Linked DNA regions of Shinella zoogloeoides. The protein of the gene in region 2 binds, or shares a complex with, the protein of the main gene of each other region. Links are inferred from orthologs where the notes say so. Each region holds a gene or a part of one and is shown on either strand. Other genes may lie near its edges.

The links.
Region 1: rpmE (region 2) and rplT share a complex: the UniProt entries of both Bacillus subtilis proteins name them as parts of the 50S ribosomal subunit. The link is inferred for Shinella zoogloeoides from one-to-one orthologs.

The regions. Positions count from the first base shown.
Region 1 is NZ_CP132311.1:3,822,367-3,826,241, reverse strand. Bases 1-2,706 are described here. They hold rplT (50S ribosomal protein L20), read left to right. Parts: upstream 1-1,004; coding sequence 1,005-1,409; downstream 1,410-2,706. Other genes in these bases: pheS (phenylalanine--tRNA ligase subunit alpha), read left to right, coding at 2,356-2,706; Q9316_RS19710 (lipopolysaccharide kinase InaA family protein), read left to right, coding at 1,497-2,363; rpmI (50S ribosomal protein L35), read left to right, coding at 763-966; infC (translation initiation factor IF-3), read left to right, coding at 6-542. Also shown: more of pheS, read left to right, coding at 2,707-3,441; pheT (phenylalanine--tRNA ligase subunit beta), read left to right, coding at 3,464-3,875. UniProt on the Bacillus subtilis protein: Binds directly to 23S ribosomal RNA and is necessary for the in vitro assembly process of the 50S ribosomal subunit. It is not involved in the protein synthesizing functions of that subunit.
Region 2 is NZ_CP132311.1:2,782,066-2,787,063, reverse strand. The notes cover bases 1,089-3,748. They hold rpmE (50S ribosomal protein L31), read left to right. Parts: upstream 1,089-2,137; coding sequence 2,138-2,359; downstream 2,360-3,748. Other genes in these bases: Q9316_RS14780 (DUF1192 domain-containing protein), read right to left, coding at 3,618-3,748; rcdA (protease adaptor protein RcdA), read right to left, coding at 2,623-3,141; Q9316_RS14795 (ABC transporter transmembrane domain-containing protein), read right to left, coding at 1,089-1,947. In the rest of the region: Q9316_RS14800 (Bug family tripartite tricarboxylate transporter substrate binding protein), read right to left, coding at 1-48; more of Q9316_RS14795, read right to left, coding at 124-1,088; more of Q9316_RS14780, read right to left, coding at 3,749-3,806; Q9316_RS14775 (MFS transporter), read right to left, coding at 3,803-4,998. UniProt on the Bacillus subtilis protein: While neither of the L31 paralogs is essential, this protein does not seem to function as the main L31 protein.

The DNA of each region.
Region 1 (3,875 bases), 1.0 Mb from region 2 along the record:
CGACCATTCGCAGACCCTTCAAAGCGGAAGCCCCCGTCAAAGACGGCCCGCGTTCCAACAAGGAAATCCGGATTCCCCGCGTCCAGCTTATCGATGCCGACGGCAACAACCACGGCACCGTCCCCACCGATCAGGCACTCCGCATGGCGGAAGAAGCCGGCCTCGATCTCGTGGAGATCTCGCCGAACTCCGAACCGCCCGTCTGCAAGATCCTTGACCTCGGCAAGCTGAAATACGCCAACCAGAAGAAGGCGGCCGAAGCGCGCAAGAAGCAGAAGATCGTCGAGATCAAGGAAATCAAGATGCGCCCGAACATCGACACGCATGACTATGACGTGAAGATGAAGGCCATGAACCGCTTCTTCGAAGAAGGCGACAAGGTCAAGGTGACGCTGAAGTTCCGCGGCCGCGAAATGGCCCACCAGGAACTCGGCATGAAGCTCCTGCTGCAGGTCAAGGAAGACACCCAGACCATCGCCAAGGTCGAAGCCGAGCCGAAGCTCGAGGGGCGCCAGATGATGATGGTGCTCGCCCCTCGGTGAGCCTCGTCCCTGGCACCTTTCGTGCCGAACGGATCAAAGCCGCCTTTTCCGGGCGGCTTTTCCTTTCCGCCGCCGGAATTTCGGATTCCGGTTGCGCTTTTCGGGGACTTCGGTTACAAGCCGCCGTCCGAACGGTCCGGCAGGGCATGCCGTGGCCGTTCTTTACGCTGGAGCCGCGCATCGTCACGCGGTTCGAATTCAAGAAGAATGGAGTAGCAAAATGCCCAAGATGAAGACGAAATCGTCTGCCAAGAAGCGGTTCAAGATCACCGCGACCGGCAAGGTCGTCGCTGCCGCTGCCGGCAAGCGCCACGGCATGATCAAGCGTACCAACAAGTTCATTCGCGACGCGCGCGGCACCATGGTGCTGGCCGAGCCCGATGGCAAGAAGGTCATCAAGAACTACCTGCCGAACGGTCTCTGAGACTTCTCGAGCATTTGATACGTTAAGGAGATCATGACATGGCACGTGTAAAACGCGGCGTTACTTCCCACGCCAAGCACAAGAAGACGCTGAAGGCAGCCAAGGGTTTCTACGGCCGCCGCAAGAACACCATCCGCGCCGCCAAGGCAGCGGTTGATCGTTCCAAGCAGTTCGCCTACCGCGACCGCAAGGTCAACAAGCGCAATTTCCGCGCGCTCTGGATCCAGCGCATCAACGCTGCCGTCCGCGAGCATGGCCTGACCTACGGCCGCTTCATCGACGGTCTGAACAAGGCCGGCATCGAAGTCGACCGCAAGGTGCTGTCCGACATGGCGATCCATGAGACCGAAGCTTTCGGCGCGCTCGTCGCTGCCTCCAAGAAGGCTCTGGAATACCTCAAGGACGCCGGCACGAAGAACGAGTTTGAGGCCGCCGTCAACTAACCGGCGCTCACAACCATCTTCGCTTCGTTGTGAAACCCGCGCCGGGGAACCGGTGCGGGTTTTTGTTTTAACATCAGGATTTCGGCCATGGACGGCAGGCTTACCGCGCTCGAGACGATCCCCAACATGACGGACGGGGATATCGAGACGCTGCTTGCCGCGCTGACCCGCGAGACGCGCCGGGTCGAGCGGGTGGAGCTCTCCTTCGGCGCCGTGTGGATCAAGCGCTACGGCACCGAGCGCCCGCCGGTCTGGACGAAGGCGCAGACGGCGCTCGCCGGCCTGTTCGGCCAGCCGTTCCTGCGTCCCTCCCCCTATCTCGACAGCAAAGGCATGATCGCGCGGGAAATCCGCCGCATCGAGACCTTCGCCGAGAAGGGCGTGCCGGTGCCGCAGGTGCTCTATTCGTCCGGCAGCGCGCTGGTGCTGTCCGACGTCGCGCCGACCGTGACGGCCCGCCTCGACATGTTGCGCGACACCGATCCCGCCGGCCATGACGCCCTGCTCGTCGCCTGCGCCGCCCATCTCGGCGCGCTGCACGGCAAGGGCCTCTGCCACGGGCGACCGCACCCGCGCGATTTCTTCGTGGCCGGCGAGCGGCGCATCGGCTTCATGGATTTCGAGGAGGAGCCGGAGGCCGCCATGCCGCTCGCCACCGCCCAGGCGCGCGACCTCTGGCTGCTCTTTCTGCAGCTCACCGACCGCGCCCGGCTCGGCAAGGCGACGGCCGACAAGGCCTATGCCGCCTGGCGCACCAACGCGCCTTCCGCCGCCGAGGCGGAACTGGCGGCAATGCTCCGGTTTCTCGGCAAGTTTTTATCGCCAACCCAATTGATCGGGCGCGTGCACATGGGTAGTGATCTGCGACGCTTCCTCGCCGCAACCCGCTATCTGTCCGAGGCTCTTCTGCCTCCCCGCCCGGCCGACGCAAGCAAAGCAGGTAAAGATGACTGAACTCGACACACTGGAAAAGCAGCTCCTTTCCGACGTTGACGCGGCCTCCGACGAAGCGGCGATCGAAGCCGTGCGCGTTGGCGCGCTTGGCAAGAAGGGCTCCGTCTCGGAACTTCTGAAGACGCTCGGCGCCATGCCGCCGGAAGAGCGTCAGACACGCGGCGCGGCGATCAACGCGCTGAAGACGCGCGTGACGGACGCCATTACCGCGCGCAAGACGGCTCTGCGCGATGCCGCCATCGAGGCGCGCCTTGCGGCCGAAACGGTCGATGTCAGCCTGCCGGTCCGCTCCTCGCCGGCCGAGCGCGGTCGCATCCATCCGATCAGCCAGATCGTCGACGAGATCACCGCGATCTTCGGCGACATGGGCTTTTCCATCGCCGAGGGTCCTGACGTCGAGACAGACTACTACAATTTCACGGCGCTGAATTTCCCCGAGGGCCATCCGGCCCGCGAGATGCACGACACGTTCTTCTTCCCCGCGGACGAGAGCGGCGAGCGCAAGGTGCTGCGCACGCACACCTCGCCCGTCCAGGTGCGCACCATGGAAGCGCAAAAGCCGCCGATCCGCATCATCATTCCCGGCAAGACCTACCGACAGGATTCGGACGCGACGCATTCGCCGATGTTCCACCAGGTCGAGGGCCTCGTGGTCGACAAGAAGGCGAATGTCGCCAACATGCGCTGGGTGCTGGAAGAGTTCTGCAAGGCCTTCTTCGAGGTCGACAGCGTCACCATGCGCTTCCGCCCGTCCTTCTTCCCGTTTACCGAGCCCTCCTTCGAGGTCGACATCCAGTGCGACCGCTCGTCGGGACCCATCGTCAAGTTCGGCGAGGGCACGGACTGGATGGAGATCCTCGGCTGCGGCATGGTCCACCCGAACGTGCTGCGCGCCGGCGGGCTCGATCCGGACGAATATCAGGGCTTTGCCTGGGGCATGGGCCTCGACCGCATCGCCATGCTGAAATACGGCATGCCTGATCTGCGCGACTTCTTCAACGCCGACGTCCGCTGGCTCAGCCACTACGGCTTCCGCCCGCTCGACATGCCGACCCTGTTCGGCGGCCTCAGCGCGTAACCGGCATCCAAGGAGAAACATCATGAAATTCACGCTCTCCTGGCTGAAGGACCACCTCGACACCGACGCTTCGCTCAAAGACATCTGCGCGAAGCTGACGGCGATCGGGCTGGAAGTGGAAGAGGTCGATGACAAGGCGGCGTTCAAGCCCTTCGTCATCGCCAAGGTGGTTTCGGCCGAGCAGCATCCGAATGCCGACAAGCTGCGCGTCCTGATGGTCGATACCGGCAAGGGCGAGCCGATCCAGGTCGTCTGCGGCGCGCCGAACGCCCGCACCGGCCTCGTCGGCGCGTTTGCCGCGCCCGGCACCTATGTGCCCGGCATCGACGTGACGCTCGCCGTCGGCACCATCCGCGGCGTCGAGAGCCGCGGCATGATGTGCTCGGAGAAGGAGATGGAAATCTCCGACAACCATGACGGCATCATCGACCTTC
Region 2 (4,998 bases):
GGTGCCAAGCGCAATGAGGGTACGGCGGGTGATCGTCGAAAATGCCACGTGGTTCTCCTCCCAAGGTGACGTGAAGTCGCCACCTCAGGATAGGGCGCCAGCCTCGCGAGGCAAGGGCGACGATCACCCGACCGCGCGTTCCTCCCCAAGGAAGGCCTGGCCGCCATGGTCGAACTGCAGCCGGGCGAGGCGGGCATAGAGCCCGTCCTGCCGGATGAGCGACTGGTGCGTGCCTTCCTCGACGACGCGGCCGTCTTCCATGACGAGGATGCGGTCGGCCTTCAGGACGGTGGCGAGGCGGTGGGCGATGACGATCGTCGTGCGCTTGCCCATCTGGCCGTCGAGCGCCTTCTGCACCAGCGTCTCGCTCTCCGCGTCGAGCGCGGAGGTCGCCTCGTCGAGCAGCAGCAGCGGCGCATCCTTCAGGATGGCGCGGGCGATGGCAATGCGCTGGCGCTGACCGCCCGACAGCGTGACGCCGCGCTCGCCGACCATCGTGTCATAGCCCTTGTCGAGCCGCTCGATGAACTCTTCCGCCTGCGCGGCCCTGGCCGCGGCGCGGATTGCCTCGTCGCTGACGCCGGACATGCCGAAAGCGATGTTGTCGCGGATCGTCGCGGCGAAGATGGTGACGTCCTGCGGGACCAGCGCGATGCGGCGGCGCAGGTCTTCGGGATCGGCGGTGCGAAGGTCGACGCCATCGAGAAGCACCGTGCCGGCATCGGGATCGTAGAAGCGCAGCACCAGCGACAGGATCGTGCTCTTGCCGGCACCGGACGGGCCGACGATTGCGACGGTCTCGCCCTGCTTCACGGAGAAGGAAAGGCCGTTGATGCTGCGGTAGCCGGGACGCGCCGGGTAGGAGAAGTGCACGTCCTCGAAGGCGATCTCGCCGCGGGCGGGCACCGGCAGCGCCACCGGATTGGCAGGAGCGGTGATGGCCGGCGGTTCGGCGAGCAGTTCGGTGAGGCGTTCTGCCGCGCCGGCGGCCTGCGAGAGTTCGCCCCAGACTTCGGAGAGCGCGCCGAGGCTGCCGGCGGCGAAGACCGCATAGAGCAGGAACTGGCCGAGCGTGCCGGCCGAAAGCGTGCCGGAAAGCACGTCGCGCGCGCCGAACCAGAGCACGGCGACTACGGAGCCGAAGATCATGGCGATGGCAAAGCCGGTCAGCAGCGAACGGGCGCGAATGGCGGCGCGCGCCGCCTCATAGGCGCTCTCGACATTGCCGAAGAAGCGCGCGCGGGCGGCCTCTTCCGCGTTGAAGGCCTGCAGCGTGCGGGTGGCGCCGATCGCTTCGCCCGCATAGGCGGAGGCGGCGGCAAGCGTATCCTGCGCCTCGCGCGAGCGGCGGCGCACCGAGCGGCCGAAGGCGACGAGCGGGAAGACGATGACGGGGATGGCGGCGATGACGAGGCTGGAGAGCTTCGGGCTCGTATAGACCATCATGGCGATGGCGCCGAAACAGAGGATGAGGTTGCGCAGCGCGACAGAGGCGGTGGCGCCGACGGCGGACTTGATCTGCGTGGTGTCGGCCGTCAGCCGCGAGACGATCTCGCCGGACTGGTTGACGTCGAAGAAGGCGGGCGACAGCCTGGTGACATGGGCGAAGACGTCGCGGCGAAGATCGGCCACGATGCGCTCGCCGAGCGTGATGACGAAATAGTAGCGCATGCCGCTTGCCAGCGCGAGCAGGCCGGCCAGCACGAAGAGCATCGTGAAATAGGTGTTGATGAAGCCGAGGTCGGCGCCGGAGAAGCCGTGGTCGATCATGCGGCGCACGGCGATCGGCAGCACCAGCGTCGTCACGGCGGCCATGACGAGGGCCACCAGCGCACCGGCGACCAGACCGCGATAGCGGCGGATATAGGGAGCGAGCCTGCCCAGCGGACGAATGTTTCGGCGCGCGGGCTTTTCCTGCGCGACTGTCTGTCTGTCTGTGGACACCATACCCCCGTTCCCAGTGCCTGCCGGCACGAATTGTCTTTCGGCTCTTGTTATCCAGACGGCCTTCATGTATAGGCTCGCCATCGAATTGGGAAGCCGTAGGTCCGACCGACCGCGGCTTCATTTACGTCTTTGGCCCCGCTGTCGCAATCCATTGCGACAATTGGCCCCCGGAACAGGCAGGAAGAGTGTCATGAAGGCTGATATCCATCCCGACTACCACATGATCAAGGTCGTCATGACCGACGGCACCGAGTACGAAACCCGCTCGACCTGGGGTTCGGAAGGCGCAACGATGAACCTCGAAATCGACCCGAAGTCGCACCCGGCCTGGACCGGCGGCAACCAGCAGATGCTGGACCGCGGCGGCCGCGTTTCCAAGTTCAAGAAGCGCTTCGAAGGCCTCGGCCTCTGATCCTTCTGCGTCGCAGACGATTTCAAGAACCCGGCTTCGGCCGGGTTTTTTGTTGCCTGTTTTTGGTGGCGGTTAAGCCCCTCATCCCCCTGCCGGGACCTTCTCCCCGCAGGCGGGGAGAAGGGGGCAGAACGGTGAGCCCAGCGCTCCTCGCCCGTTTACGGGGGGAGGATGCCGGCAGGCAGGTGAGGGGCAATACACGATTGCCAGCAACAAAAAACCCGGCCGGAGCCGGGTTCGTGTCGTGGCGTTTGCGCTGCCGCTCAGTTGTTGCCGAAGGCCGTCTGCAGCAGATTGATCTGGGCCTGGACGCTGTTCTGGTTGTCCGGCTGGAAGCTCTGGACTTCCTGCGGGCGGTAGATTTCGCGGTCGAGCAGGGCGATGCGGTTCTGCAGGCGAAGCGAGCGTTCGATGAGGTCGCGGAAGGCCTCCGGCAGGTCGTTCCAGCCGGGCGCGGTCTTGTCGACGTTGAAGCTGTCGAGGCGAACCTTGTTCTTTTCCGAGAGCACCTGGTCGCGGCTCATCTCGCCATTGTTGACCGCGCGCTGGAGCAGCAGCCAGGAGGCCATCTGCATCAGGCGGGTGGTGAGGCGCATCGATTCCGCCGCATAGAGCACCGAGGCCATGCGCGGCAGGACCTTGGACGCCTGACGGCCGACGCCGTCGAGATAGCTTGCGGTTTCCTCGACCAGACCCATGCCCTCGGCGTACAGGGACTTGAATTGCGCCGAAGACGCAACGTGGCCAGCAAAGCTGACGGTATTCAATCCTCTTTCGGACATGGTTTGATCCCTGTTGAACGCATCACAATGCAGGTAACGGAAGGTCGGCCCGTGGTGTTCCAGGTGGCCGGTCTATGTCTTGAGGATGATGCCATAACCCAATTCGCGCAAGGGTATTCTTAAGAAAGGGTTAATCTCCACAATTCTTTCGGGACAGGTGTATCGGGGCGGGTGCGCGCAAGCAAAAAAAGAGCCGCGGAAAGCGGCTCTCAAGGTAAAACAGGGAGAAAAATCAGACCGATGCCCAAAAGGACGAAAATGTCTGAACCCGGAAGAACCGGATGTGCAAGTAATAACATGTAAGGCTTAATGGCCGGTTAACTCTATTGGGGTTTTGGCCAAACCTGTGCCTTTTCGGCAAGTCTGCGGCAATCCGGCGCGGGGGCCGCTTCGGGCGTGCGGGGTGATTCGAGGGGATGCGGGGCGCATCCGCCGGGTGGAGCCGGCAGGCCTGATACCGGCTGTTCCGCCCGCTTCTAGCGGAACAGGCTTTCCGCCGCCGAGCGGCTGGCGCCCTTCCGGGTCTTCTCCGCTTCGAGCCGTTCGATCTCCGCACGCAGGAGTTCGATTCGTGCCGAAAGCTCGTCTACCGACAGCAGCGACAGGTCGCTGCCGATCTCGTGTGCGGTCTTCTTGGCCGGGCGGTCGTCGTCAAAGAGGCTCATGCGGTGCGTTCCTCCTGTTGCTCGTCGGCGGCCTGCGGCTGGGTGAGGGCGCGCGGCGAAAGCTGAAGGCTTTCCGGCGTGGTGAGCGTGCCGGGATTGATGGTCGTGTAGGAATCGCGCATCTCGGCCGGCACGGCGGCGCGGCGGCGGCTGCGGAAGATCGCGTAGGCGGTGATCAGGATGTGCGCCCAGCAGGTGACCATGAAGAGCGCGTAGGGACCGACCGCCGACATGATGGGGCCGCCGAGCGTCGGGCCGATGATCGTGCCGACGCCGTAGAGCAGCAGCAGGCCACCGGAGACCTTCACGAAGTCCTCGGGGCTCGCGAAGTCGTTGGCGTGCGATACGGCGATCGGATAGAGCGCGTTGGCCATGGCGCCGTAGAGCGCCGTGAGCATCAGCAGGACCGGAACGGAAGCCGGCTGGAAGACGAAGAGCGAAAGGCCGGCTCCGGCCGCGATCGCCGAGAGCACGGCGAGCACGATGCGGCGGTCGACCCGGTCCGAGATGCGGCCGGCCGGAAGCTGCATGACGGCACCGGCGAAGATGGCGACGCTCATCATGATGGCGATCGTGCTGGAGGAAAGGCCGGCATTGGCGCCGAAAACCGCGCCGAGCGTGCCGAAGGCGCCGTTGGCGATGCCGATCAGCACGATGCCGACGCAGGCGATGGGCGAGGTGCGGAAGAGCGCGGGAATGTCGAGCCTCACCTGCTTAAGCGGCTGCGGCGAGGCGGCGGTCGAAAGCGTCGTCGGCAGCATGGCAAGGCAGTAGAGAATGCCGGCGAACATGAAGAGCAAGGGCGTCGTCACGTCGCCGAGGGCGACCGTCAACTGGCCGCCGACGGTGCCGATCAGCGTGATGGCGATGTAGAGCGAGAAGATCAGGCCGCGGCTCTCGTTGGTGGCGCGCTCGTTCAGCCAGCTCTCGATGATCATCGACGTGCCGGCAATGGAAAAGCCGGTGACGGCGCGCAGTACGATCCACCAGAAGGGATCGACCAGCATGCCGGTCAGAAGCGCGATGATGGCGATCAGCGAGGCGAAGCCGGAAAAGGCGCGCACATGGCCGATGCGCTTGACGATGGTCGGCGCCAGGAGGCAGCCCAGCACGAAGCCCGTCGCCCAGGACGTGCCGAGCAGGCCGAGCATCGTCGTCTCATAGCCCTCGAAGGCGCCGCGCATCGGCAGCA